4 regions of the Bacillus aerius genome follow, and region 3 is predicted to be linked to each of the others. Evidence: riboswitches for the same ligand, from Rfam matches in the RefSeq annotation. Region 3 holds a riboswitch; each other region holds the start of a gene.
What was found. Region 3 has a riboswitch for thiamine pyrophosphate ahead of thiC (phosphomethylpyrimidine synthase ThiC). Riboswitches for the same ligand answer to the same signal wherever they lie in the genome.

Region 1: another riboswitch for thiamine pyrophosphate. It lies ahead of tenA (thiaminase II); the one in region 3 lies ahead of thiC (phosphomethylpyrimidine synthase ThiC).
Region 2: another riboswitch for thiamine pyrophosphate. It lies ahead of tenA (thiaminase II); the one in region 3 lies ahead of thiC (phosphomethylpyrimidine synthase ThiC).
Region 4: another riboswitch for thiamine pyrophosphate. It lies ahead of thiT (energy-coupled thiamine transporter ThiT); the one in region 3 lies ahead of thiC (phosphomethylpyrimidine synthase ThiC).

Annotation. Positions count from the first base shown of each region.
Region 1 covers NZ_JARYHO010000001.1:1,152,276-1,158,363, reverse strand. Annotated here, with positions in the region: gene thiS (sulfur carrier protein ThiS) at 1-148, opposite strand, end outside; gene thiO (glycine oxidase ThiO) at 145-1,257, opposite strand; gene tenI (thiazole tautomerase TenI) at 1,241-1,858, opposite strand; gene tenA (thiaminase II) at 1,833-2,543, opposite strand; TPP riboswitch at 2,622-2,731, opposite strand; gene M2353_RS05845 (monovalent cation:proton antiporter family protein) at 2,785-4,632, opposite strand; gene prpE (bis(5'-nucleosyl)-tetraphosphatase PrpE) at 4,793-5,536, shown strand; gene M2353_RS05835 (RluA family pseudouridine synthase) at 5,577-6,088, opposite strand, start outside.
Region 2 covers NZ_JARYHO010000001.1:3,604,016-3,610,103, reverse strand. Annotated here, with positions in the region: gene M2353_RS18740 (immune inhibitor A domain-containing protein) at 1-1,013, shown strand, start outside; gene M2353_RS18735 (ORF6C domain-containing protein) at 1,221-1,484, shown strand; gene M2353_RS18730 (DUF1304 domain-containing protein) at 1,481-1,852, shown strand; partial or broken gene M2353_RS18725 (hypothetical protein) at 1,996-2,190, opposite strand; gene M2353_RS18720 (type 1 glutamine amidotransferase domain-containing protein) at 2,415-3,071, shown strand; gene M2353_RS18715 (hypothetical protein) at 3,212-4,339, shown strand; TPP riboswitch at 4,396-4,499, shown strand; gene tenA (thiaminase II) at 4,587-5,273, shown strand; gene M2353_RS18705 (ECF transporter S component) at 5,270-5,869, shown strand; gene M2353_RS18700 (ABC transporter ATP-binding protein) at 5,844-6,088, shown strand, end outside.
Region 3 covers NZ_JARYHO010000001.1:2,470,855-2,476,942, forward strand. Annotated here, with positions in the region: gene M2353_RS12805 (intercompartmental signaling factor BofC) at 62-574, opposite strand; gene M2353_RS12810 (serine/threonine protein kinase) at 801-1,445, shown strand; gene M2353_RS12815 (hypothetical protein) at 1,678-1,860, opposite strand; gene M2353_RS12820 (hypothetical protein) at 2,053-2,202, shown strand; gene thiC (phosphomethylpyrimidine synthase ThiC) at 2,236-3,996, opposite strand; TPP riboswitch at 4,123-4,232, opposite strand; gene M2353_RS12830 (LysE family transporter) at 4,471-5,103, shown strand; gene M2353_RS12835 (YhcN/YlaJ family sporulation lipoprotein) at 5,150-5,770, opposite strand; gene safA (SafA/ExsA family spore coat assembly protein) at 5,904-6,088, opposite strand, start outside.
Region 4 covers NZ_JARYHO010000001.1:2,795,033-2,801,120, forward strand. Annotated here, with positions in the region: rRNA gene M2353_RS14490 (23S ribosomal RNA) at 1-298, opposite strand, end outside; rRNA gene M2353_RS14495 (16S ribosomal RNA) at 481-2,029, opposite strand; TPP riboswitch at 2,466-2,568, shown strand; gene thiT (energy-coupled thiamine transporter ThiT) at 2,666-3,241, shown strand; gene M2353_RS14505 (GNAT family N-acetyltransferase) at 3,482-4,036, opposite strand; gene M2353_RS14510 (DUF1232 domain-containing protein) at 4,207-4,845, shown strand; partial or broken gene rodA (rod shape-determining protein RodA) at 4,860-6,014, shown strand; gene ftsW (putative lipid II flippase FtsW) at 6,020-6,088, shown strand, end outside.

The DNA of each region.
Region 1 (6,088 bases), 1.3 Mb from region 3:
CCTGTTGAAAGGCTTCTTTATCTATAATTTCTTGGTTCTTTTCAACGATCACCACTCGGTTTTCAAGTTGATACGCTGATAGCAGATCAAAAATCGTGCCATTTTCCTTATCGAAATCAACCATTCTTCCATTCAATTGAATTTTCATACGAACAATGCCTCCTTTCGCCCAATACGAAACGCATGAAGCCATTCCTTGTGAACAGACTCGCCCGCTATTAAGCCGCGAATGATTTCCCCCGTAATTGGCGCAAGTAAAATGCCATTTCGGTAATGTCCCGTTGCAAAAAGAATACGCTCGTCTTCTGGATGTTTTCCGATATAGGGGTGCCGGTCGCTTGTCGCTGGCCGTAGACCTGCCCAGCATTGATCAATCGGCATCTCTCGAATAGAAGGCATGAGCTGAGATGCTTTGTGAATAACTGCTTCAATACCGCCAAGTGTCGGAACGGCCTGCCAGTCATTCGGTATCATCGTTGCACCAATCACTAGCTTACCGCTATCCCTTTGAACGATATAACAATGATCATGATAGATGGTGTGTGCAAGCGCTGGACCGTTATTCCAAACAGACACGCATTCTCCTTTTACAGGATAGAGAGAGTGTGATAACCCCAGTTCTTCTAAAAAACGGCCTGACCATACACCACTTGCTACAGTCAGATGATCACATGTGAAGATGCCTTTAGCTGTACTGACTGTCAAAGTTTCTTTTCCCCTCTTCACATCGATAACGGGGGTAAACTCCTTCACATCCGCTCCGTGCCGAACAGCCGCCTGCCAAAAAGCCCTGCACACCGCATATGGCTCGACATGGACATCATCTGCTATCAATCCTGCTCCTACGATGTCATCTGCAATTTGAGGCATACGTTCTTTTACGCCGCTTGCTTCAAGCCATTCAAATGTGGGCAAATGCTGCATCCGGCAAAGCGCTCGTTTTTCTTGTTCTGTAAAAGCCACCTTCATAATCCCGCCCACTGATGTCTGAATATCAATGCCCGATTCATGCTGAAGGTCGACCGTTAATTTTTCATATAAAGCCTGACTTTGTCTGCCTACTTGAAAGAAAATATCCTCATCACCTTCTCCTTCAGCATGTGCACCCAGCATGCCAGCAGCCGCACTCGTCGTTTGCTTCCCGATCTCATTTGCCTCAAATAAGACAATCTGCTTTCCTGCTTTTGCAAGGTGATAAGCGATCGACATCCCTATGATTCCACCACCAATGATTGCAACATCATAATGCTTGTTCATAAGGATTCTCCTTTCGCTTTTTAGAAAATGTTTGCGCCATTTTGCGCGGCTGAGGATGAGCAAAAATTCCCGACATGACGGCTATTCCCTTTAAATCAACATGCATCAATTCTGGCAGTCGTTCTGGTGTGATTCCACCAATGACAACGACTGGAATGGACAGCTCAGAAGTCATTTCCTCCACAACCTTTATGCCTCTCGCCTGAAGTCCGGGTTTGCATGCGGTATCATACACATGCCCAAACATGACATACTCTGCCCCGTTCTTCTCTGCTGCTTTGGCTTCTTCTATCGAATGAACCGATACCCCCGCATGGAGATGAGGAAATTTTTGTCTTAATTCCTTTGGCGAAAAGCTGTGTCCTGGAAGATGAACCTGGTGAATATTGGTCAGCAGCGCAACGTCAACTCGGTCATTTATAATCAGCTTTTCTTTCGGAACACCTTCTGCTAGGAGTTGTTTCACGAGGTGAACCAGCTCACCTGCTGCCTTCGATCGTTCACGAATATGAATAAAGTCTACTTCAGACGCAATGTCTTTTATTTGCTTGATGAGCTCCCTGACAGGAAGCGTATCATTTGTCACTGCATGGAGTTCCATTTGCACCAACCCCATCTAAGCATGCTGTCTGCCACATTTCTTTTTCATACGCCATCTCCCAGAAATGGTATTCGTAATAGCTCGAAATCACGAAATTTTCTTTCATATTAGCCCGCACATGTTCTGGCGCTTTTTCTGCAAGTTCATCAAAACGGTTCACCTGTTCAAAAACAAGCTCTTTAAACCAATCCCCGCCATATGTCAAAATCCATTCTTGATAAATCGGATGGTCAGGCGTTGTTTGTTTCAGTTTTTCTCCTACCTCATAATAAAGCCAGTAGCACGGCAATAATGCGGCTAAAATTTCTTCAAAACGACCGCTTTTCACAGATCGGTACATATGCGAGGTATATGCATAAGCAGTTGGAGAAGGTTTAAAGTTTGCCAGCGCTTCATCAGAGATCTGGAGCAGTTCTGTGAACTTTCTATGCAGTGATAGCTCTGCTTCATACGTACCCTGCGCATGATATGCCATTCTGCCTGTCGTATGTAAGTCCTCACTAATAGCGGCTCCATACGATTGTACTTTTGCAAAATGAGTTAAATAGTACGAATCCTGCATCACATAATAAGTGAAACGATCGAGTGAAAGTGTGCCATCACCAATCCCTTTCACAAAAGGGTGTGTAAAGCTCCCATTCCACCATCTAGCTGCTGCTTCTTTACATTCGTTCGAAAATGTCATGTTCCTCTCCTCCTGTTTTTCCATATAAAAAAACCACTTTCCGCGTGGAAAGTGGTTTGGAATTTGTAAAAAGCATAGTCAAACACCGCACCACTTCCCTACGCAGGTATGAACCTGTTCAGGTAATGAGGGTCTAAAAGTCTACACTTTTATCTCAGCCCTTTTAAAGGACTCCCCTAGTGGATCAAACATATATTGTTGTACCTCTATCTTAATCAGGATTTGTTCATCGGTCAAGGGTTCATTGCAACTCTAATTGGGCTCTAAGTCCTGCCACATACTCCCGGGAGCCAGACACAAGCACGCGGTCACCGCTTCTAAGCGTCGTATCCCCATGCGGTACTAAGCTGTCAATTCCTCTAAAAATACGGACAAACACCAAATCGCCGGTAAAAGGAAATTCCCTCAGCATGACATTATGATACCGATGATTGTTCATTTGAATTTGATACAAAGAAGAATCCTCATTTGTTAACAAGCGAATCGCATCAGGTGCTTCAATCAATGCCCTCAGCACCGTTTTAGATGATAAGAAGTTAGAAAAGGTATCGATCCCTGCTTCCTTTAAAGTCAGCTCGGCTTCCGCTTTGTTAACACTTGCAATGACTTGTTTAGACCCTTCTTCTTTTGCAAATAAAGCAATTTCCTTATTTTTCGTTTCACTGCCTGTAGCCACAACGAGTACATCCTCTTGACCGATGCCAGCCTGCCTGAGCGTATCATCGTCATATTGTTCAATCGCTTCAACTTCAAAGATGGAGTCAGCAAGCAAGGCTTCTTTATTTTCCTGAAAGACGTGTAAAATACGGATGTCATATTCATCCTGATGCAAATCAAGCGTCACAGGTAACGTCAGCTGATTCGCTCCAATAAACGTCACACGCTTTTTATGATTGGTTTCACGTTCTTGTTTAAATAACGCCTTAAACCAAACAGGCGTTAAAACACTCGTGAGCACAGCGACTAGAATAAGGGCTCCTGACATTTTATGATCAATGACACCAAGCCGCTCACCAATCGTTGCAGCAGCAATAACTAGGGATAACGTCGAGGTTAATAAAAAACCAGAACCGATGACTTTTTTCATGTCATACCATTTTTTTAAATAAAGAATCGGAACGAGTTTACTAAGCAATAATGCGATAAACAGTAGCGGAATCATGATCATGATGGTTGGATCTTTAAAGAGTGACCATATATTCAGGTCCACACCGACCATCACAAAAAAGATCGGAATTAAAAATCCATAGCCAAACGAGTCCAGCTGCTGTACGAGCTCTTTATTAGGCGAAAGAAGAGACACAAGCACACCTGCTAAAAAAGCCCCAAGAATATTTTCAGCACCGAGTGATTCAGATAAGGCAACTAAGACTATAATGAGAGTAAAGATGGCTCTTGTCCCAATTTGCACCGTTCCTTTTGACATGGACTGAAAAATGGACTTTGTCTTAAATACCCGGCCAAATAAATAAAGAAGAATACCTGCCGCAAATAATAATAAGAGCAACCACATGTTCCCTGTTCCATCGCCATAAATGGAGGAAAACACAGCAAGTAAAATCATTGTCACCAAATCAGCAATGACGGCTACAAGCAAAATGATTTGACCAATATTCGTCTGCATCAACTTTTCCTCTTTTAAGGTAGGAACTACCACACCCAATGAGATGGTGGAAATAATAAGCGTCATTAAAAAGGCATTTTGAATAAATCCTGCAAGGACAAACGCATAAGACAGGATAAAGGACATACAAAATACGCCAACAAAAATAATGGTCGCTGTTTTAAATGTATTCGGTTCTTTTAAACCATTTGGCAGTTCTCGCGCTTTCTTCTTTGATTCAAAAGAAGAAAAATCTATTTCAAGTCCACTTAAAAACATAAGAAAAATAAAACCTAGCATGGATAACGTATCTAGCCATGCGTCGTGTTCAACAACTAGTTGAAGACCGCTTTTTCCAATGATGAGCCCCATGATGATTTCAGCGACAACGACCGGGATGGTCAGCTTAAATCGGTGCAATAAAATGGGGGTGAAAAAGGCTACAATAATAACGACAACGAGTGATGAAACAGATGTATGCTCCATTGGCTAAAGCCTCCTAACATTCATGTTTAATTTTTAAGTTTTACGTTAAAGCATTGATTCTAACAATTGCCCAAATGAAATGAAAGCCATTCGTTATATTTTCTAAAATTCAAACTTCTTTATATCCGATAAATGGATGAAAAAATCAGGAGGAACCTTTATGAAATTCGATATCATCGGCGATATCCACGGCTGCTACGAAGAGCTGCTTACCCTCATACACAAACTAGGATACGAACTCAAACATGGACTACCTGTCCACCCTGATAAGAGAACACTGGCCCTTGTTGGTGATTTAACAGACCGCGGCCCTCGATCAGTTGCCGTCATGCAATTTGTCATACACGCCTATTCTAAGGGCGCAATCCGCTATGTGCCTGGCAACCATTGTTTTAAGCTGTATCGCTATTTGAAAGGAAATCCCGTAAAATTACTGCATGGCATTGAAACAACGGTGAACGAAATCAAAAACCTGCCGCATGATGAACAAACCATTTTATCACGTGAATTTAAACATTTATTTGAAAAGGCACCGCTTTATGATGTACTGATTCCGAATGAACTGATCATTGCACACGCAGCGATGAAGGAAAAGGATATTGGCAAAAAACCGAACAAACAGATGAGGTCTTATCTATTATTTGGAGCAGTCACCGGAGAAACATGGCCAGACGGTCGACCTGTCAGGAAGGACTGGGCAAAGGAATATCACGGAAAACCATGGATTGTGTACGGGCATACACCCGTAAAAGAACCAAGATTCATCGGTAGAACGGTTAACATTGATACAGGCTGCGTCTTTGGCCACAAGCTCTCTGCCCTTAGATATCCAGAGCTTGAGACAGTATCTGTTCCTTCATCTATGCCATATGACGATTCAAGATTTCAGCATTTCACGCAATAAAAAACCCGGTCCACCATGACAGGTGTCCGGGTTTACTTGTTTACTGAAGCAATAATGTCATATCATCCGGTAAAGGAGCCGAAAAGGTCATGGACTCCCCTGTTATCGGATGCGGAAAAACAAGGGTTTCACTATGAAGTGCCTGCCTGCCTATTCTCTCGCTTGTTCCACCATATAGTGTATCTCCAACAAGCGGATGACCAAGGAATTGCATGTGAACACGAATTTGATGAGTTCTTCCCGTTTCAAGGGTAAGGGACACATCAGACATATCTAAATGAGTATGTACCGCCCGCACCGTATAATGTGTTACGGCTTCCTGACCAGATTCATCCACCATTCGTTCAATAATGCTGTCCCCTTTTCGAGCAATTTTTGCTTTAATTGTTCCTTCCTTTTGCGTGATCATGCCATGTGTAATGGCTCTATACGTTCGCTTGACTTCCCCTTTTTTCTGCGCCTTTGATAAAAGGCTGTGTGCAAAGCGATGTTTAGCGACTAACATGACACCAGAAGTATCACGATCAAGACGGTTCACCAAGTGGACAGTCA
Region 2 (6,088 bases), 1.1 Mb from region 3:
GAGTCGATTTGCCAGATAAAGAGATTGTGGTCACTCAGCCCGCACAAGGGCAATATTCATACTTCAGCGGAACAGGTGACAATTTGAATGCTACCATGACGACATCAGGGATTGATTTGTCGAAGGGAAGCAAAGCCGAGCTTACGTTTAAAGCATGGTACGATATCGAAGAAGATTATGACTATGCGTATGTAGAAGTTCGTGAAACTGGGACAGACAAATGGACAACCATTGCTGGTAATATTACGAATGATCGAAATGAGGCAGGAGCGAATGAAGGCAATGGCATCGATGGAAAATCAGATGGCTGGGTAGATGCATCCTTTGACCTTTCTGCTTATGCAGGGAAGAAGATCGATCTGCAATTCCGCTATACAACCGATGCAGGATATTCACTGCCAGGTTTATTTGTAGATGATCTAAAGATTACAGCAGATGGAGCAAAAGTGTGGTCAGATGATGCCGAGGGAACGTCCACGTTCACTTTTAATGGATTCTCTCAATCTAATGGAAAACAATATGCCGCTCAGTATTATTTACTAGAATGGCGCTCTTATGCTGATGTCGATAAAGGCTTAAAGCATATCAAACGAGGAGCAAGTCTGATGAGCTATAATAACGGTTTGGTCGTGTGGTACGTCGATCAATCGTACAGTGATAACTGGGTTGGAAAACATCCAGGGAACGGCTTCCTTGGAGTCGTAGATGCAGATCAACAAGTGTTGAAATGGAGTGACGGCTCTATTGCAGCGACAGGTTTCCAAGTACATGATGCAGCATTCTCTTTGAATCCAAGCACGAAGCTGAATATTGATTATACAGCGACAACAGGCTTAACCTTAGAGGATCGCTATATCCGCCCAACGCGTACATTTAGTGATAAAAAGAACTATGTGAATCCAAATAACCCGGATGCAGGACGTGATGTGCCAACATACGGCCTATCCTTTAAAGTCGTCGGACAAAGTAAGGACCGTTCTGTTGGAAAGGTATTAATTTCTAAAAGCAACTAAACAAAAAGCCGGATTCTATCCATGAATCCGGCTTTTTGATACGTTAAGATATGGGTTTTTAGCGTATGGCTCGTCTTTGATCGAATGTTTGTTCTTTTTTATTTTGATATCCGAATGAAACCATTATATAATAGAGATTGGAAGGTTTTTCTTTCATTCAATGTTCTTTTTAGTTGTTAAAAAACCAAGAAAGGATGAGCGTTACCAATGAGTTGTGTCACTGCCAAGCAATTAAAGGTGATTCGAGGGACGATGCAGACTTTTTGCAGCCATTTAGAGTATGATGGCCACGGTAAGCTTCATATTAATACCATCATGGCTTTTATTAAAAAGGAATTTGGTGTAAGAAAAATGAAAGAAATTCCACAAAGTCGTTTTCATGAGGCGTTAGAGCTAATCCAAGACTTTGATTTATACACGGACAAAATACAAATACGAGACCGTCTATCAGAAAGGAATTCACTAAATTGAATATTTTAGCAATGATTTTAGTAGGAATTGTCGCTTTAGAGCACATTGTCATCATGTTACTAGAAATGTTTTTTATGGAATCAAAAATGGCGAAAAGATCTTTCAATCTGCCTGAACACTTACAAAAGGATCCAAATGTGAAAGTGATGTTTGCTAATCAAGGGCTATACAATGGCTTTCTAGCTGCTGGACTCATTTGGGGGCTCATTCTTGGTTCGAATACCGTAGGATATATGATTCAGCTATTTTTCGTTCTTTGTGTGTTCATCGCAGCAGTATTTGGCGGTGTGACGTCTAATAAATCGATTATCATCAAACAAGGGTTACCAGCTTTTCTTGCATTAATTGCACTTATCCTGGCTATATAATCCTATCAGAGTGATAGAAAACCTTTGCAGTTTAGGAAGGACGAGCATCGGAGCGAATTTGACATTGGTAAGCACTGAAGCACAGGACTGACACCGAATGCGAGGGTTTGTCTACACGGTAAAGCCGCCCTAGAGGGCGGCTTTTATCTTTTACGCATTCCCATCAAACGAATAATGGACGTAAGACAAAGGGCAACAGCGACAGCCAATATGATTTTTCCATACATGACGCCCGTAAGATTCATTAAAAAGACAGCCAATATGATACAGAGCGTGATGATAATCATCACAATCGAATAGGTTTTCATCTCTTTTTCCACTCCTTTTAAATTCCCTCTAGCGCAAGAGGTCTGTCAATTGTTTCTCATATTATATCATTTCATCACAATTTTACATGAAATTCCCTGTCAATAGAATGTGACAGAATGATTAGATTTGAAGTGAGGCTATATTTTTTAAAAAATCGGGTATAACATAAAGAGTTGTATCCAAGTCTGATTGCTTGATATTTAATTGTGCAAAATATAAAATAGTCACATGATAAATAGAAAGGATGATAAAGTTGAGCAAGAACGTTTTATTAGTATCAACAAGCAGCTCAGAAATGAACGGACACCCAACAGGCTTATGGCTTGAAGAATTAGCCGAGCCATTTCATATTTTTAAAGAAAATGGACTCAACGTGCAAATTGTTTCAATAAAAGGTGGAACAGTACCGATCGATAAAAATTCAATTCCTGAAGGAGTTCCAGCACAATATCAAGATGTGTATGAATTACTTCAAGACACAAAGGCACTGACCGATGTAAACCCAGCTGAGTATGATGGCATTTTCTTTGCTGGAGGACATGGCCCAATGATCGACTTTGCGTCCAATCAATTGGTTGCCGATGCGATCTTAGCGATTTCAGACAAAAATGGAGCCGTTGGGGCAGTTTGCCATGGCGTTTCTGCCTTTGTTGATGTGAAGGATCGTGATGGAAAATCATTTATCGACGGCAAGAAAATAACAGGATTCACAAATGAGGAAGAGGATGCTGTTCAGCTGACATCTAAAGTTCCATTTTTATTGGAAACAAAACTTCGAGAGCAAGGGGCAGCATTTGAAAAAGGCGATGCATTTGCGCCATTCGCTGTTGTAGACGGACAAATTATTACTGGACAAAATCCAGGATCAAGTGCAGAAACAGCACGCTTATTTGTCAAAACCATTGCATAAATCATCAAAAAAACCAGTCGTGACGCATACGGCTGGTTTTTTGTTATAAAAATTTCCTGAAAAGTCCAAAACAAGTATTAGAAAAATGGTAAAATAATCACAGGGTAAAAAACCCAAATTAGGGAAAAGGGGATGTTCCTGTGAGAGCATTTTATGTCAAAATCACCGCCGCCTTACTGTCTATTTTATTGGTCACAACAGGTTTATTTTCACCAGCAATCAAAGCAGAAGATGCACCAAAATCAAGTGAAAAAGTATCGCCACTGACTGAAAAAGCCATTCAGCAAGTGCAAGAGTCGTTTGAAAAGCAGGATAAAGGGACTGCGGTTCAACAGAAGGAAGTAAAAAAATCATTTAAAGTAGATAAGAAAAAGGGAATAAGTATTAAACGAAAAGCGGCTGCAGATGGAAAGATGCGCACGTCTGCCGTTCGCTCTATTGATGGACTAGCCATTAATCAATCGGCAGTTTTAAACGAGGAAGATCCAGTTGATTTATGGTTCTTAAGTACATCGTCCCCTCAGGCGCTCATCAGCCGGATTACCTCTCCAAATGCTGATTATTTCGTTCAGTTATTTGTTATTGATTATGAAGAAGGACAAGCTTATCCAACGGATCTGATTCAACCGGCAGGCAGTCTGCTTGCGTTAAGCAATTTACCAGCGGGGGATTATGCGTTTGGTATTACTAGCGGTGGAGACTTTGGAGACTCATATACATTACAGGTGAATGCAAAAAACCCACCAAATTTCACAGGTGCTGAATCCCTGTCATCAACATTGCAATACTTTGTTGCTTCGTATGCCAATGGGGATGTTTTCGCAAATGGTACAAAAGTGTATAACAAACAATCTAAGACCGCTGATTATAAATGGGAGCGTGTATTTTATTTCTCATATGATGGAAAATATCAACAGAGAACGCATTCTGTTGACAGTGTAAAAGTGAAAAGTATTTCGGCACCAGTATCGTACTCTGCTCCATATGCGAGTTCCTCTGAGGCCATTCTTGTCTACTTAGATGTGGAGACATTATTTATGTATCATGAATCATCGTTTGCTAGTGGGCAGTACTACCATAGCAGCTTTGTTGATACTCTCGGAAAGACAACGCCAAGGCGTTTAGACATTGATGACCTGACAAATTACGGCGATCATATTTTGGCTGTTGATTTAAAGACAGGAAAGCCAATTGATTTCTTCAGTGTCCTTAATTTCTACTATGCAGCAGGGATCGAGAAGCTGCCAACGATCAATACATTGAATTAAGATCGGCGGTTGACATCAAATCGCCACATGTGTAGAGTAAAGATAATTAAATGACAAAAGTCCACTAGGGGAGTCATGTATGACTGAGACAAGAGGAAATCTTGGACCCTTTGAACCTGATCTAGTTTGTACTAGCGGAGGGAAGTGGAGCTGGACCTTGTCTTATTCATGATTGAATCGATAAGAAGGCCGCTCCATTCGGGGTGGCTTTTTCATTTATTCAACTGAAAAAGAGGAGGCTTTTTTTATGACATTTTCAACCCAATTAAGGCAAGAAGCAGAACCATTATTTGAAGCGATTTATCAGCATCCGTTTGTGAGAGGACTCGCAGCAGGAGAACTTGAAAAGGAACAGATCATTCATTATGTCAAACAGGATGCAGAATATTTAAATGCCTTTATTAAAATTTATGCGGCAGCCATCAGCAGATGTACAGACAGAGAGGACATTACCTTTTTCCATCAACAAATGGCTTTTGTCCTTGATAGTGAGACACATCCTCATCAAAACCTTTGCCGAGTGGCAGGTGTCGCTTATGATGAACTGCAAGGTGCGTCTTTGGCGCCAAGTGCTCATCACTATATTCATCACATGCTGCAAGTCGCCGAGGAAGGGACGCTAGGAGAAATCATTGCGGTTTTGCTCCCTTGCCCTTGGACCTATTGGGAAATAGGCAAACGAATGCTTAAAGATGTTGAGCCCGACCCTGCCCATCCATTCTATGAGTGGATCACGTTTTATGGCGGGTTAACGGACTCTGTTACAGTGGAGCTTTGCAAACGGCTTGATCAGTGGGCGGAAGGAGCAAGTGAGAAGGAAAAGGAGAAAATGAAACAGCACTTCATCTTAAGCTGTCAGCTTGAGTATAAATTTTGGGACATGGCCTTTACTGTCGAAGAGTGGCCTGTCCAAATGGAGGTGCATTCTTCATGACATGGAAGATGAAAGAAGTCGTTCTTGCTGTCATTTTATCAGTGGCATGCGGAGTTATCTATTTAGGGTGGTCGACTCTTTATTTACCGATTACAGCCCTTGTCGGTCCAGCAGGAGGCAACATCATGTTCGGAATTTGGGTCATTGCCAGTCCAATCGTTGCTTACATTATCCAAAAGCCAGGCGCTGCCCTCATCGCAGAAACAGCTGCCGCTGCCGTGGAATTACTGACAGGCAGCCACTTCGGTCTTTCTGCGCTTTTGATTGGTGTATGCCAAGGACTTGGAGCAGAAATCGCCTTCGCTCTATTTGGCTATAAGCGATATCGCATGTGGACACTCATGTTGTCTGGTGCCTTTGCAGCAGTAGGGGCAATGGCATATAGCCTCATTGCCAATGGATTCGGCTATTACACGCCTCAAGTGTTACTCATGACACTTGTCACTCAAGTCATCAGCGGTATGTTACTCGGTGGTTGCTTGGCAAAGGTTGTGGTGGATGCTTTATCTAAAACGGGTGTGCTGAATCAATATGCCATCATGAAAGAAAAACGAAGTAAGGGTGACCAGCATGGATTCATTTCTCGCGTGCAGTAATCTCACTGTCCGTTTTTATGAACAGCCGAATCCCGTTCTTCATCAAGTATCTCTTTCTATTCAAAAGGGGGAAAAGGTGCTGATATTAGGACCAAGTGGAAGCGGGAAATCTACGCTGATTTCTGTGCTTGCTGGCATTATTCCAGAGCATATGGAAGCTGAAGTACAGGGAGAAGTGATGCGGCAAAGGCATACTGGTCTCATGTTTCAAGACCCAGA
Region 3 (6,088 bases):
TTTTCATAGTTAACCCATGAAAAAGAGCTTGCGGTCTTCACACCAGCAAGCTGTCATACGATTAAAACGATTGTTCATTTCGGTAAGGTTTCATGACTTCAAGCACATGCTCAAATTCATCTTTTGTTCGAAATGGAATGCCTTGTGCAAGCTGCTGCTCTACATGACTTTCCAAGCGGGACGTATCAATTTGAAAAAAGAGATGAATAGGCTCCGCCCACCCGTCAGGCCTTCCATGAAACGTAGAAATCACGCCGTCTTCTGATAATCCGATATATCCATTTGCTTTACTCAAAGGCGATATATCGTCAATTTGCTTTCTAAAAAGGGCAAAATCCTCTCGCTGTTCTACCAATGTCCAGCCCTTATACTGGGCCCAAAATGTGTCTTTGTCTTCTAATGATGCCCGCTGTCTTTCAATACTTACATCGCCGTCTAGATAGACCTTTTCAAGCTGAACGTTGATGGTTTTTGACTCTTTTTGCAAGTGTTCTGCTGCTTCCATATCAACAGCGAAAAAGAGTACACTTGTCATGATAAGTCCTGTAACGAAATACTTTATTTTCACTTTCACTATTTACACCTCTTTAGAACATAAGATCGATGCATGACATATGTAGTTTGACCCATTTTGCTACACATTAACCAAATCGATGTCTTGACACATAATGAGAGTCTTTCGTTGTATCCTTCGTGCGTAAATGTTATGTTTTATACAATCCATTGCTCTACCGAATTACATGGTTTTTTCATCATTCGTTTTTCAGCCGCATAAACTGAAACCAAAGAAGGTGAAGTCAATGTCAGATGTCAAAAGATTAGCCGAATCGATTCAGTATCAAGAAGAAAAGCGTTTTAATAAGCTCGTCTTTAAACCGGCTGAGCTTGAGCTGTGCGGCAAAGGAAGAAGTGCCTATGTATTTTCATACAAAAAAGACGGCAAGAAAATGGCGTTAAAAGTCTTTTTTCCTTCTTATCGAAACATCGCCCGCAAAGAGGCTGCAATTTATGAAAAACTTTCCGGCTCCTCCTATTATCCTGAGATTTACGAGTCTGGGGATCAGTATATTTTAATGGAATATATTAAAGGTTATACTTTCTATGAATGCCTGACAAAAGGAATTCCGATCAAAAAACAAATGATTGAACAAGTAGATGATGCATTGGAAGAAGCACGCGCGAAAGGTTTAAATCCTTCTGATATTCATCTGCGAAATTTAATTTTAACAAAGGATGGCCGCGTCAGGGTCATTGACGTCGCCCGCTTCACGCAAACGAAAACATGTCATCAATGGGATGATTTAAAAGCTGCATACGCCTATTATCAAAAACCTTTTTTCCCTAAAAAAGCGCCGCGTCTGTGGCTTGAAGTGATTGCCTATTTGTATAAGAAAAACTGGCTGTCTCGAGGTCAGCTGAACAACCGAAATGATTTTACTGCATAATGAAAGCCGCTCGAAAAGAGCGGCTTTCAGATTGTTGACAAAGGGCTAAAATGAACTTAATTTTAGCCCTTTGTCTTCTTTTCAGCGTGATAGAAAACCTTTGAATTCTAGGAAGGACGAGTACCGGCGCGGAGCGAATTTGACATTCGTGAGCACCGGCACGCAGGACTGACACCGAATGCGAGGGTTTGTCTACACGCTGAAAGCCGCTCTCTTTGAGCGGCTTTCTGTTTTATTCTGTTTCTACATGGATACTATTCACATTTAATAGGTTAATGATTTCATTATTCAGCTTAAACCAATGATTGGCTTCCTCAATTTTTTTATACACATCATAGGTAGCTGGACGTTTTAGCTCGAAATCGAGCACTTCCCCATTGTTCATATGAAATGTTACCTTAAATACTTTCATCATAAGATCACCTTCCACTCTGTCTTGTTCACTAACCGAATCGGTCAGCTCTTTTCATTCATTCTCTATTCAATCCGTTTCCCCTGCTTCTTTCCTTCTAAACACAAGAAGTTTAAATTTTGTTTAAATTCGCACAACATATCTATCTATATACTCTTCAAAAGAAGTATATTGAATGAAAAGGAGGCTGCCTTTATGAAACAAAAGAAAAAACGAACATCTCCAGAGAGACAAACAGTCCTGTTTCATTTAACAGATGCCCTCATCCCAAGTATTGAAACGATGGCGATTGCAGTAAGAGCATTTTTCCACCTCGTGAGAAAAGCCATTTCAGCCGTTTTATAAAACCCCGCACTAGAGGAGAGTGCGAGGTTTTTTTTAGGATTGATAGATTTGGCTGCCTTGATGGATAAACTCTTTTGCCTTCTTCTCCATCTCTCTTTTCACTTCTTCTGATTGGTTGCGGATGTCATGGGAAATTTTCATACTGCAAAACTTTGGTCCACACATGGAACAGAAATGAGCGGTTTTAGCACCTTCAGCAGGCAATGTTTCATCATGGAATGCCAGCGCTCGTTCTGGGTCAAGTGACAGGTGAAATTGATCCCGCCATCTGAATTCAAATCTCGCTTTCGATAAGGCATCATCACGCTTTTGAGCAGCAGGATGTCCTTTTGCTACATCAGCTGCATGTGCGGCAATTTTATAGGCGATGACGCCTTCTCTTACATCTTCTTTGTTCGGCAGACCTAAATGCTCTTTTGGTGTCACATAGCACAGCATGGCGGTTCCGTACCAGCCAATCATCGCCGCACCGATCGCGGATGTAATATGATCATATCCCGGTGCAATATCTGTTGTTAGAGGACCTAACGTATAAAAAGGTGCCTCTTTGCATATCTCCATCTGCTTATCGACATTCTCTTTGATTTTATCCATTGGAACATGACCAGGTCCTTCAATCATGACCTGTACATCATGTTTCCAAGCGATCTCTGTTAATTCCCCTAACGTTTCCAGCTCTGCAAACTGCGCTTCGTCATTTGCGTCCGCAATGGATCCAGGTCTGAGCCCGTCCCCAAGCGAAAAGGCAATGTCATACGTTTTCATGATTTCACAAATTTCTTCAAAATGGGTATACAGAAAGTTCTCTTGATGATGAGCGAGACACCATCTTGCCATAATGGCTCCGCCTCTTGAAACAATTCCTGTGACCCGGTCGACTGTGAGCGGAATATACCTTAACAGGACGCCCGCATGAATGGTGAAGTAGTCAACCCCTTGCTCTGCCTGTTCAATTAATGTGTCTCGGTATACTTCCCACGTCAAATTTTCTGCGATTCCATTCACTTTTTCAAGTGCCTGATAAATCGGGACAGTTCCTACTGGGACTGGGCAATTGCGGATAATCCATTCTCTCGTTGTATGAATATCCTTTCCTGTAGACAGGTCCATCATCGTATCTGCCCCCCATCTAATTGCCCATGTCATCTTCTCCACCTCTTCTTCAATGGACGACGTCACAGCTGAATTGCCAATATTCGCATTAATTTTCACGTGAAAATTCTTCCCGATGATCATCGGCTCACTTTCAGGGTGGTTAATATTCGCTGGAATGACCGCTCTTCCACTAGCCACTTCCTCTCTAACAAACTCAGGACTTAGCTGTTCTCTCAAAGCGATAAACTCCATTTCAGGCGTAATGATCCCCTTTTTTGCATAATGCATTTGCGTCACACAAGCACCTTGTTTCCCGCGGAGCGGCACATGATGAAAATCTGTATGGGCAGCTTGATAGGATTCTTTCCCATTCAAGCGATATCCATTATCTTCTGGCTTTACTTGACGCCCTTCATAGCTTTCAGTATCTTCTCTTTCTTTAATCCATTTTGATCTCAGACGCTTTAATCCCTTTGTGACATCAATATGAGCCTCCTCATCTGTATACGGTCCACTTGTATCGTACACACGAATCGGTTCATTTTGGATATCACCTGCTTGTGTCACTGTATTTGTGAGCACGATTTCTCTTTTTGGCACCAAAATGTCAGGTCTTGAACCTTGTTCATATACCTTTCGACTGCCTTCAAAATTTGATAATAAAGATTGCGTTGATGGAACATTTGTCTTTTCATTCATTTGCTGTTCTCTCCTTCTTTTCGTGTGACCGGTCAGGATGGAATCAGCACCAGCAAAAAACCAGATTCTATGTAAAGAACCTGGTTTCGTCGTCAGAAAAAAACATGTATGCCATTCATATGGCACACGTATCATCTTCAACTTCCCCACGCTGGTACGAGCCAGATCAGGTCCAAAGGGTTAAGAAGCTTGTCTTCTCTCTCAGCCCGCATTTCCGGGCACCCCTAGTCACTTATATTGATTTCCACAACAGTGTAGCATAGCTGAGAAATGAAAAAAAGAAGTTTCAGGAAAATAGTTCCTTTCCCCTACAATGAATACATGATCTTCACGATATACATCTTTCTATACACGATCTATCTCTCTCATTTCGATTAAATCAGAAATAATCATTGATCCTTTTCTCCTATTATGTATAATTAATCTAAACGGAGAATTTTTATACAAACATGATTCAAAGGAAGTTCTAGTCGATTGCAAACATTTCTTACATTTATCGTCGTTGGATTCTCAATTGCTCTACCTGTTGGAGCGATCACGGTTGAAATGACAAAGCAGGGATTAAAAAACGGATTCTTTCATGGATTAACTGTAGGCGCTGGTGGTATGACCATCGATATATTGCTCATCTTGGCTTTATATGCTGGATTTGCTCAATTTTTATCTTTGCCCTTTATCCAAATTCCGCTCTGGCTGATCGGTGCCATCTTTTTAATAATTCTTGCCTACGATTCGATTAAAAATGCGGATCAAGACATCCATTTAGCAGGAGAAAAAGTGAATAAATCATTCGCTAAAACATACCGAAATGGGCTGCTCGTCGCGGTATCCCCTGGAAACCTTGTGTTCTGGGTATCTGTGTTTGGTGCTGTACTGGCAGATGCTTATAAAAATACAAATTCATCTGAATTTATATTGGCTGCTGCGGGTATTTTGGCAGGGATTCTTCTTCATGACATCGGTCTTCTCACGATTGTTTCCCTAACAAGAAAAGTGATGAACCGAACAATGATTAAGTGGACATCCATTATTGCCGGTATTTTATTACTTGGATTTGGCTGTTATTTCTTTTATGAATTTTATATCGGGATCAAAGTTTATTTTTAAAGAAAGGCTAAAGTTCGTCATGAACTTTAGCCTTTTTTATTCCAGCCTATCGGGTCATGCCTGTCTGACCTGTTTCAAATTGCGTTTTTCTCATATCTCTGAAGCGTGTAAATGCGCCTTCGTCTTTAATGACTTGGACAGCTCTTCCATCTGCATAACGAGTCGCTGCTTCTTCTACTTGTGATACACCCTCTGATGTCAAGCGCCCATCTGTTTTAAGAGCAATATACACATTTTCATCCGTCACCATAACTTGTGAGTCTGTCACATGGTTCATTTTGTTCACTCGGTTGGCGATTTTTCTTGAACGCTGGATATTCTCTTGTTTATCGTAGCCAGAGAACGACATTTGGTTATGATAGTTCATATCTCCATGACTGTAGCGTCCATCTCCACCAGTAAGCGGCATTCTCACTTGATCCTGTGTAGGGCGTGAACGATAATCAACATTCGTTGTATTTCTTCCGTTCATTCCCTCCATAAGCTCAGAAACTGGTCCTTGATGATCTTGATTGTTGTCTGTTGCCTGTTGATTGGAGTGGTATCCAACTGGCTGGCCTGATTGATTATGACGTGTATCTACACCCGCATTGTTATTTGTACCACATGCCGTTAATCCAATAGGTAGAAGCACTAAGGCGATTGTTTTTTGCCATTTTTGTCTCAAACGAAAAACCCCCTGTACAAATTGAATCTCATGAGCGCAAAACAGGCTCTGTTTTAGCATGTACAGTTGAGGACAAAAACAAGCTGTCAGTTATAAACAAAAAAAGGAACGATTGAGATCGTCCCTTGTGTCATTAATCTTCTTCGTCTTCTTCTGGTCTTGCAAAAACAGATGGGTTTTGATAAGGCTGCTGCATATAAGGCTGAGCTGGATAAGCACCCATTTGACCATATGGAACAGGGTTTGGATAATGTCCAGGCCATGGTTGATGATGCTTCATACCATCATCGCATCCGCAGTCTTCCTTGCCATATGCTT
Region 4 (6,088 bases), 320 kb from region 3:
ACCCCAAGAGGCAAGCCTCTTGGTTTGGGCTGTTCCCGTTTCGCTCGCCGCTACTCAGGGAATCGCATTTGCTTTCTCTTCCTCCGGGTACTTAGATGTTTCAGTTCCCCGGGTATGCCTTCTCATACTCTATGTATTCAAGTATGGATACTACTCCATTACGAGCAGTGGGTTTCCCCATTCGGAAATCTCCGGATCAAAGCTTGCTTACAGCTCCCCGAAGCATATCGGTGTTCGTCCCGTCCTTCATCGGCTCCTAGTGCCAAGGCATCCACCGTGCGCCCTTTCTAACTTAACCATTTCTTACTTTAGAAAGAATCACTATGTGTGATGAACTTTGCATTGCATTCAATGTGAATGTATTACTTATTGTTATCTAGTTTTCAAAGAACAATCCTGTCTCGCTAGAGACATGTTTGAAGGAATGATCCTTCAAAACTAAACAAGACGAAAAACGTACGCTGCTCCATATATCCTTAGAAAGGAGGTGATCCAGCCGCACCTTCCGATACGGCTACCTTGTTACGACTTCACCCCAATCATCTGCCCCACCTTCGGCGGCTGGCTCCATAAAGGTTACCTCACCGACTTCGGGTGTTGCAAACTCTCGTGGTGTGACGGGCGGTGTGTACAAGGCCCGGGAACGTATTCACCGCGGCATGCTGATCCGCGATTACTAGCGATTCCAGCTTCACGCAGTCGAGTTGCAGACTGCGATCCGAACTGAGAACAGATTTGTGGGATTGGCTAAACCTTGCGGTCTCGCAGCCCTTTGTTCTGTCCATTGTAGCACGTGTGTAGCCCAGGTCATAAGGGGCATGATGATTTGACGTCATCCCCACCTTCCTCCGGTTTGTCACCGGCAGTCACCTTAGAGTGCCCAACTAAATGCTGGCAACTAAGATCAAGGGTTGCGCTCGTTGCGGGACTTAACCCAACATCTCACGACACGAGCTGACGACAACCATGCACCACCTGTCACTCTGTCCCCGAAGGGAAAGCCCTATCTCTAGGGTTGTCAGAGGATGTCAAGACCTGGTAAGGTTCTTCGCGTTGCTTCGAATTAAACCACATGCTCCACCGCTTGTGCGGGCCCCCGTCAATTCCTTTGAGTTTCAGTCTTGCGACCGTACTCCCCAGGCGGAGTGCTTAATGCGTTAGCTGCAGCACTAAGGGGCGGAAACCCCCTAACACTTAGCACTCATCGTTTACGGCGTGGACTACCAGGGTATCTAATCCTGTTCGCTCCCCACGCTTTCGCTCCTCAGCGTCAGTTACAGACCAGAGAGTCGCCTTCGCCACTGGTGTTCCTCCACATCTCTACGCATTTCACCGCTACACGTGGAATTCCACTCTCCTCTTCTGCACTCAAGTTTCCCAGTTTCCAATGACCCTCCCCGGTTGAGCCGGGGGCTTTCACATCAGACTTAAGAAACCGCCTGCGAGCCCTTTACGCCCAATAATTCCGGACAACGCTTGCCACCTACGTATTACCGCGGCTGCTGGCACGTAGTTAGCCGTGGCTTTCTGGTTAGGTACCGTCAAGGTGCAAGCAGTTACTCTTGCACTTGTTCTTCCCTAACAACAGAGCTTTACGATCCGAAAACCTTCATCACTCACGCGGCGTTGCTCCGTCAGACTTTCGTCCATTGCGGAAGATTCCCTACTGCTGCCTCCCGTAGGAGTCTGGGCCGTGTCTCAGTCCCAGTGTGGCCGATCACCCTCTCAGGTCGGCTACGCATCGTCGCCTTGGTGAGCCGTTACCTCACCAACTAGCTAATGCGCCGCGGGTCCATCTGTAAGTGACAGCCGAAACCGTCTTTCATCCTTGAACCATGCGGTTCAAGGAACTATCCGGTATTAGCTCCGGTTTCCCGGAGTTATCCCAGTCTTACAGGCAGGTTACCCACGTGTTACTCACCCGTCCGCCGCTAACATCCGGGAGCAAGCTCCCTTCTGTCCGCTCGACTTGCATGTATTAGGCACGCCGCCAGCGTTCGTCCTGAGCCAGGATCAAACTCTCCGAGGTATGCAGGATGCATATCACACATGCGTTGCTACACGATGTAGCGAACTTAGCATGTGATCATTTCCTGCCTCGCCAGTTTGACTGACTACCTATGATGTATCATAGGATTTTTTTATAAAAACTCGAATTAACAGGTACGTTTTGTCTTGTTTAGTTTTCAAAGATCATCTTCATTTTCGCTCAGAGGCGACTTTATTAATATAACATTCTATCAAGATGAAGTCAACAACTTTTTTCTTGAATGTTATTTCTCAACCGCGCTGTTTCAGCGGCGAATACAAATATAACACCTTTTAAAAGAAGAAACAAGTACTTTTTCTAAATAATTTATTTTTCTTGATCTCTTCCTATATATTCGTACAAAAAGGGCTTAACTCCGTAATTCACTATTGTTGATCCTGTAGGTCTTTAGTATATTTATAATAGATTGAAATTAAATAACCGCAGGGGGAGCTTTGTGCTGAGAGTGAACAATTCGTTGTTCTGACCCTTTGAACCTGTCAGTTAATACTGAAGTAGGAATGTGGAATCACTTGCATACATGCATTGTATTCAAGCCGATATGTTTTTCTATGAATCACATACTCATCCTGACATGGTCTCTCCTTGCACAATTCGTGAAAAGGGGATTTTTTTATGCAGCAATCAAATCAATTAGTACGACTGATGGAGATCGCCATCATGACTTCTCTTGCACTTGTTTTAGATTATTTATCAGGTCTCTTTTTAAGAATGCCGAACGGCGGGTCAATTGCACTGATCATGATTCCTGTCATTCTCATGTCCATTAGATGGGGCGTGTCTGCTGGATTTATCATCGGTGTGTTAATCGCAGGACTGCAGCTGATGAACAATCCTATTATTGCTACACCTGTACAAGGATTTCTCGATTACTTTGTCGCATCTGTTGTGATTTGTTTAAGCGGGCTATTCTCAGGATCAATTAAAAAAGCCATTCAGGATAAACAGCGAAAGAAACAATTCTTCTATATTATCCTAGCTGTATTTGTCGCCAGTTTCTTCAGACTGCTGACGTTCTTTATTTCAGGTGTAGTTTTCTTTTCTCATTATGCACCAAAAGGAACACCAGGCTGGGTGTATTCATTAGTTTATAACAGCACATATATGATTCCTTCATTTATCATTTGTAGTATTGTTCTTTGTTTACTCATCCCTAGTGCGTCTCGTTTGGTTTTTCCTCGACAAAAATAACCCAGCTGTTTCAGCGGGTTATTTTTTTATGCATAATTTGCTGCTCTATTGAATCTATTAATAGTAGAAGATTTCATGCTGGAGGTACGACAATGAATCCTTACTCCATTATGCTGTGCTGTTACATCCTCAGTCTCGCCTACTTTTTGGCAAGTTTCTATGAGGCATTAAAAATAGCAGGTGTGAAAGGAAAAGTAGAGGCTTCTCCTTTTATATCTTATATTTTACTCGCCACCCTTTTTACTTTTTTCTCTCATTATTACTGGAAGCTGACGATATAATCTGTTGAACATGATCACTTAGGACAGACAGTTCCCATCCATACCCTATTTCTTCATGGTTCTCACCAGCCAGCTCAAACTGGCTGGTGACGGCAAAACTAGGTTGAAGTTTTTGATAAAATTGCTTCGCTGAGTTTTGCTCAAATACCCAGAGCAGCATATTCTGATAGCCTTTCTCTATTAAATAATCCACACCTTTTGCAATCAAAGCCATACCCGCTCCTGATTTCTGTTTTCTCTGCAACAAATAGATGGCATAAAGCTCACCATCATATATTGAATATCTCTCATCACGCTGTTTTCCGAAGGAAGCAAAACCAAATACTCCGTCAGCATCCTCTGCGACAAACGTGCCTTCAAGCGACCTGCTTCTCCAGCTCTCTTCCCGCTCCTCTACATTCAAAGCATCTAAATACTCTTGTAAAATAATGCCGTGATAAGTCGTTTGCCAGCTCTTCACATGAATTTCGGCAATTTTAGGAATATCATTATGTACTGCATGTCTAACCTTCATCTGCACACCCCTTTTAGCCATTTTATAGTCTATGTTTCATATGATAAGTTGCTATTTTATAAAATTCAATCCTTAATGGATATTCGTTGACATTTCGTCAACACCCCTATATATTGGGTACGACTTCTTCTATTGAAGAGTTGAACTTTATGAAAAGGGGGAAGAAAGAGATGGAATTTAAAACAACTGAGCTTCGGCAGTTTTTAAAAGAACAACTGCAAATACGTTCTCTTTCATTAAGAGAACTCAGTACACAAACAGAAATTGATAAAGCCACACTGTCTAGAATCATGAACGGAAAAAGAAAACCGACTTTGAACCATTTACAGCGGCTTTCAGATGCTCTCCACATTTCTTTAGATCATCTATTGGCCACGGCTGGATTTTCAATTAAAAACGAAAGAGTTCACGGTAATACGTTCATTCAAGCCGTAGAAGAGATTGAGCGAACGCTGAAAGATCATGATGTCTATGACGGGACGTTCAGCGAGAATGAATTGAAACAGAAGTTAAATGAATATGAAACCTATAGTCAATCAGATGAGGGAAAAGAAACAATCTCAGCAAATTTTGAAAAAAAGATAGATATGATAAGCGGTGTTGGGCCATTTCTTGATCAATTGAAAAGCATGTACTGCTCGTTCATGAGCGGACGGGGGACTTCTCGAGAATTGATGTTGATGGGAGGCGCATTACTTTACTTCATTATGCCCGTTGATTTAATACCAGATTATATTTTTCCGATCGGCTATATTGATGACGCTGCAGCGGTGCAGGTCGTATTAAACCAGCTGACAAATAGGTCATAGTAGGTGACGGAGACATGAAAAAACAGAACAGCATTGACTTCGCATTATTATTCACTGTCATTTGTTTCTTTGTGATCAGCCTGCTGGCTGTGTATAGCGGATCGGGACAGTATGAAACGCAAGATATGTTTTATTTCGTCAAAAGACAAGTTTTCTGGTATATCGTCGGCTTTGGCCTTATGGCGGCAGTTGCTTACTTTGATTATGAACTGCTTGAGCGGTTATCTTTTCGATTATTTGCAGGTGGTCTCTTCCTCATCATTCTCGTTCATTTTTTTGGCACGAATCAAAATGGCTCCCAAAGATGGATCAGCTTGGGGCCCATGAAAGTGCAACCATCAGAATTTATGTAAATTTTTGTCATTCTTCTGTTAGCGGCTATTTTAAATCGATACAAACATCAGCGCTTTTCGTTTAAAGAAAGCATGATTCCTACAATGAACATCATATGCTGGACCTCTGTTCCTTTTTTCCTGATTTTAATTCAGCCAGATTTGGGGACGGCACTTGTGATCTTGTCTATCGCTTTTACACTGATGCTTGTGTCAGGTATTTCAAGTAAGATGATCGCTGCATTAATCGCTTCTTTTCTCGCGTTTCTTGCATTTTTGACCTACTTGCACAATGAACATTTTGAGCACTTTACAAAAGTGATTAAACCTCATCAGCTTGATCGCATTTATGGGTGGCTCTCCCCAGATGAATTTGATTCGACATATGGGTATCAACTGAAACAAGCAATGCTTGGCATTGGGTCAGGGCAATTATCAGGAAGCGGGTATACAAAAGGAAATCAAGTACAAGGGGGAAATATCCCTGAAGCCCATACAGATTTTATATTTGCAGTCATTGGCGAGGAGTTTGGTTTTATCGGCGCCTCCCTATTGATCTGTTTATATCTTATGATGGTCTATCGAATGATTCATGTGGCTATGCATGCGAATACCCTTTATGGGCTTTATATATGTGCTGGGGTGGTTGGGCTGATCGTCTTTCAAGTCTTCCAAAACGTTGGGATGACAGTAGGGCTAATGCCTGTGACTGGTCTTGCCCTTCCTTTTATCAGCTATGGGGGCAGTGCGCTTTTAACCAATATGATCGCCATTGGCCTTGTGTTTAGTGTCAATCTGAGGTCCTCATCCTACATGTTTGGACGTAACTGGGATTGAAGGTGATGTCATTGATTCTTTCTCACCTAAAAAAAATCGACCACATTCTTGCTGGGACGATTGTTTGTCTTTGT